2 regions of the Enterococcus sp. AZ196 genome follow, and region 1 is predicted to be linked to the other one. Evidence: riboswitches for the same ligand, from Rfam matches in the RefSeq annotation. Region 1 holds a riboswitch; the other holds the start of a gene.
The links. Region 1 has a riboswitch for magnesium ahead of IGI67_RS22265 (FtsW/RodA/SpoVE family cell cycle protein). Riboswitches for the same ligand answer to the same signal wherever they lie in the genome.

Region 1 (2,204 bases):
TGCCTGACTACTACCTTTTTCACCTCTGCTCCGTCTAAATCAGCGGCCATCGCCTGCACACCAACGCTGATCAAATAGAATAAAAAGATCGGCAAAAACAAAGAGTAATTAAATTCGTTGCTCAAACGTTTCATCATTTGTTCGGACCTCCGAAGAAAATTTTAGACAAATACCTAGAGCCGCTGAGAGGATCAGATAGCTGGTTCCTCCATAACTGATAAATGGCAGCGGCACGCCTGTCATGGGAATCAGTCCTAAAATACTGGCAATATTAATACTTGTTTGAATCAGTAATAGTGTTCCAACACCAAAATAAATCAAGCTGATCTGCTGGCTCGTTTCCTTTGCTGCTAGTACAAATAAACGAAGAGCGATCAAAAAAAGCAGCGCTAATACAATTAAGCCGACCACCACACCTAGTTCTTCGACTAAAATCGAATAGACAAAATCCGTTTCTGCAACTGGCAGGTAGCCTTTTTTCGTAATACTGTTCCCTAAACCTCGGCCAAAGAAACCGCCGTTATAAAGAGCATAATAAGAATTGCTCATTTGAAAGCCTTTTCCGTAGGGGTCGAGAAAAGGATCTCTCACTAGCCGAACGCGATCATAGGTATGGGCAAATAATTCCGGCAAAAGATGATGACTGCCCAGCAAAAGAATGACTCCTCCTATCAGTGCAATCCCTGCGATAAGCGTCAAAAAAATGATAAGTGAAAGCTGATAAGGCAATTGAGCAGTCGTGATGATCACTAAAGCAATCCCCCAAATAATAATCGCACCTGTCACTTTTGGCTGAAGCAGGATCAACAAACCGCTGAGTAAAACCAGTCCGCTGGGAACCAGTAGTTCGCGCCTCGTTCGTTTCACTCGGAAAAAATAGGCCAAATAAAGAATCAACGCGACATTCGTTACTTCAGAAGGCTGAAACTGGATGCCCAATAAGGAAACCCATCTTTGTGCGCCATTGATACTGACTCCGCTGATCTTTACCAGCAGCAGACTCACCAATCCTAGCGCCAATAAGCTTTTTGCCAATCCACCCTTCACTAAAACAGCGCATTTCACATGATAAATAATTGCAATCAGCAGCCAGCTCAGACCCATGAAAATGGCCTGTTTACTAAATAGCGTTAGCGGATTTTCTCCTTCGGCCATCAACCGATAAGAACTAGCGCTGAAAACAATTAAAAGACCGATTAGACTTGCTCCCAAATAAGGCAGCAGCAACAGCCAATCGATCTTTTTTCTTTTCATCATATCTCTCTCCCCTTCATCAAGTAATTGTTTGAGACGAGAGAGTCCACAGCAAATAACCTAAAAAAGAGACACCAATCGTTAGCAAAAAAACTAACAAGTTGGGTGTCTCACACAATCAATCTCATCGTCTGAGTTTTAGCACTAAACAACGTAAAGAATTACTCTTAGCTATTTTATGAAAAGCCTTAATCCGACAATTCCTATTTTACACATTGGCGTCTTTCGACGTTTCTGCGCAATAGCCTATGTTTGTTTAGGAGCCTCACCTAACAAGTTTACTTATATTTATTTTCACAAAGAATACTACGTTTTTTGTCAGCAAATAGCAAAAATTTCTATAGAAAACCCAAATTTCTTTAACTTTGCTTATGAAATCCTTTACTAAAAATTTACTAGGAATAACAAACCTTTTATGATATTTACATTAAGTAAAAAAATAGTATTTACTTTTTTACTATTCATTTCTGCTAAATTCTTTGCTTAGATAATTTTTTCGGAAAATACTAGGCCTTTTTCGTCAATAAAATGAATTGTTCAAATAACGAAAATCATCGCATAAAACTTGAACAGTTTATTTATAAAAATTGCTTTATTATTTATTCATTACTAATTACTTACAAAGGAGTTATATTTGTGAAAAAGGCTTTATATTTATCCGCAATCAGTTCTATCATTTTGGGCTCTGTTGTCGGTATTCCTCTCAAAGGGAGTGCTGAAACAAATACATATGACAGCGATTCAACTATTTCAACCAGCTCTGAACCCATTCCCTCTGCTAGTTCAGTAAACAGTATCCATTCAACATCAAGTGAAGCGGAAGCAGCCCCGTCAACCAGCACGTCGGCTTCAAGTGAAAGTACAACGGTTATTCCGTCAGCTGAAACAAGTTCAACAACGAACACAGTCGAAGCACGCGCTGCCAGCTTAGACACTTGGATGCCTGATCC
Region 2 (2,204 bases), on a different contig from region 1:
CTGTTGCACAAGAAGTAAAAGAATTAATTCCAGATGCGGATATTTTATTTAGTATCTTAAGTAACTATGCGACACAATCTTTGGTTGAGGCAAGCTGTGAGCTCTCTGTCGAGGAACTCTCGCAAGAACTGGCTGAAAAAATCGTAGCGGCTAGTGATTACAGTAAGATTGATCCTTATCGGGCAGCTACTCATAATAAAGGGATTATGAATGGAATTGATGCGGTTGTTTTAGCGACAGGAAATGACACGCGTGCGGTAGCAGCTGCTTGTCATGCTTATGCTGCTCGAAATGGACGGTATGAAGGTATGACACAGTGGAGCATCCAAGGAGAGAAACTCATTGGAAAGCTGACTTTGCCAATGAAAGTCGGCATTGTTGGAGGCGCAACAAAAGTCTTACCAAAGGCACAGCTAAGCGTGAAGTTATTAGAGGTCTCATCAGCGGCTGAATTGGCTGAAATTATCGTAGCTGTTGGGTTAGCGCAAAATTTTGCTGCAGTTCGTGCTTTAGTGACAGATGGGATTCAAAAAGGTCACATGGCGATGCAAAGTCGGTCATTGGCAATTACAGCAGGTGCGACCACTAGTGAAATCCCACAGGTTTCTAGACAATTAAGAAATGCTGAACGGATGAACCTTGCAACAGCCGAAGAAATCATCAAAAAGATTCGACTTGGTTAATAAAAAAGACAAATTACGAGTAAGTAGGGTCGCGGTCGCCGCGGCTCTACTTTTTCTATTTCTTCATAAAAAAAGAAGTGTTATTGTATATTTTTCTATTTATTTCAATAAAAAATTTCAAAATTCGATAATTATTTTTTATAATGAAAAAGACTGATATACCAAGGTCTATTTAGGTGTGTTTTTAATGATTGATAAACAAACGGGAAGGATACTAAAAAAAACTGTTTGACAGAAGCTTGATAACTTGTTATATTGTGTTCGAAAATAAAATATGATTTGTTAGGTGAGGCTCCTATACAAACATAGGCTACTGCCCAAAAATGTCGAGAGACGCCAATGGGTAGAACAGGAACTGTCGAATACAAGGCTTTTCTTAAGGTAGCTAAGATGTTTGTCTTTACGTTGTATAGTGCCAAAACTCAACGATTAGATCGACTATATGACTTTGTCTCTTTAGGATGAATTTTTGGTAAGGCTTTTCGCTGAGTTTTTGAGCGAAAAGTCTTTTTTTTGCGTAACGATCATTGCTATTTTCAAAACATAAAAAAGGGAGGAGTTTATTATGGTAAAACAGTGTTCACCTTAACCAAGTGGAACAGCTCATTGTATTGTGAGGCGTTAACCTTAAGAAATAAGGAGTTGAAGGCAAGTTCTGGAAAGGCATTTTTATTGAAGGCACCGCAAGAAGAGAGAAAGGATATTCATTTGATTATTAAGCAGGAGGCTCATGTAGTAGGAACCTTATTGTTGCATCCGATATCTGCAAAATGTGTGCAGATCAAACAAGTAGCAATAGATTCTCGTTATCAAGGAGCAGGATTAGGTAAGAATTTACTTATTTACGCAGAACAGGTCGCAAGAAATTTTGGTTTTTGTTTTGTATTTCTTACAGGAAGACAGCAGGCCTGGAGATTTTATGAAAAGCTGCACTATCGGTCAATATCAGATGACTATCAGGAAGGTCAATTAATCATGCGTATTTACAAAAAAGATATCCGATCACCACTAGAGAAAATTAAAGAAAGGGAGATGAGAACAAATGGATGACAGTAGTTCAATAATCACGGGTTTATGTCAGAAAAAAAGAAGCAAGAAGATACTATTATCTATTTGTTTTTAACGCCCAATTTTCTTCATAAACCCGTTTAATAAGGGAGAAAGCCATGAATACAATAAAAGATATCATTCTATACCTATTTATTGGAATAGGATTATGGCAGATTTTTTTCGGGAAGAAGGAGAAGAACATGAAGCAAACGAAAGTAACAAAGACAAATTACAATCTATTTGCTAAACAGACAGCAAACGGTATTTATGAAACCTTTAAAACATCAGCGCTTGGACTAACAACGGAGCAAGTCGCAGAAGCTAAAGAAACATTTGGAGAGAACAAAATACCATACAAAAAATCCACGCCTTTTTTTGTAGAAGCTTTAAAAGCATTTATCACACCATTTACTTTGGTGCTAATAGGATTAGGAATCATTTCTTTTATCACAGAAGGAATCTTGCCCGAGC

Region 2: linked by a shared signal. The riboswitch ahead of IGI67_RS06545 (GNAT family N-acetyltransferase) and the one ahead of IGI67_RS22265 (FtsW/RodA/SpoVE family cell cycle protein) in region 1 are both predicted to bind magnesium.

What each region holds. Positions count from the first base shown of each region.
Region 1 covers NZ_JBIPAM010000002.1:968,762-970,965, reverse strand. Annotated here, with positions in the region: gene IGI67_RS22270 (FtsW/RodA/SpoVE family cell cycle protein) at 1-134, opposite strand, end outside; gene IGI67_RS22265 (FtsW/RodA/SpoVE family cell cycle protein) at 109-1,257, opposite strand; M-box (ykoK) riboswitch at 1,371-1,538, opposite strand; gene IGI67_RS22260 (MucBP domain-containing protein) at 1,891-2,204, shown strand, end outside.
Region 2 covers NZ_JBIPAM010000001.1:1,340,267-1,342,470, reverse strand. Annotated here, with positions in the region: gene IGI67_RS06550 (hydroxymethylglutaryl-CoA reductase, degradative) at 1-683, shown strand, start outside; M-box (ykoK) riboswitch at 955-1,124, shown strand; gene IGI67_RS06545 (GNAT family N-acetyltransferase) at 1,290-1,733, shown strand; gene mgtA (magnesium-translocating P-type ATPase) at 1,934-2,204, shown strand, end outside.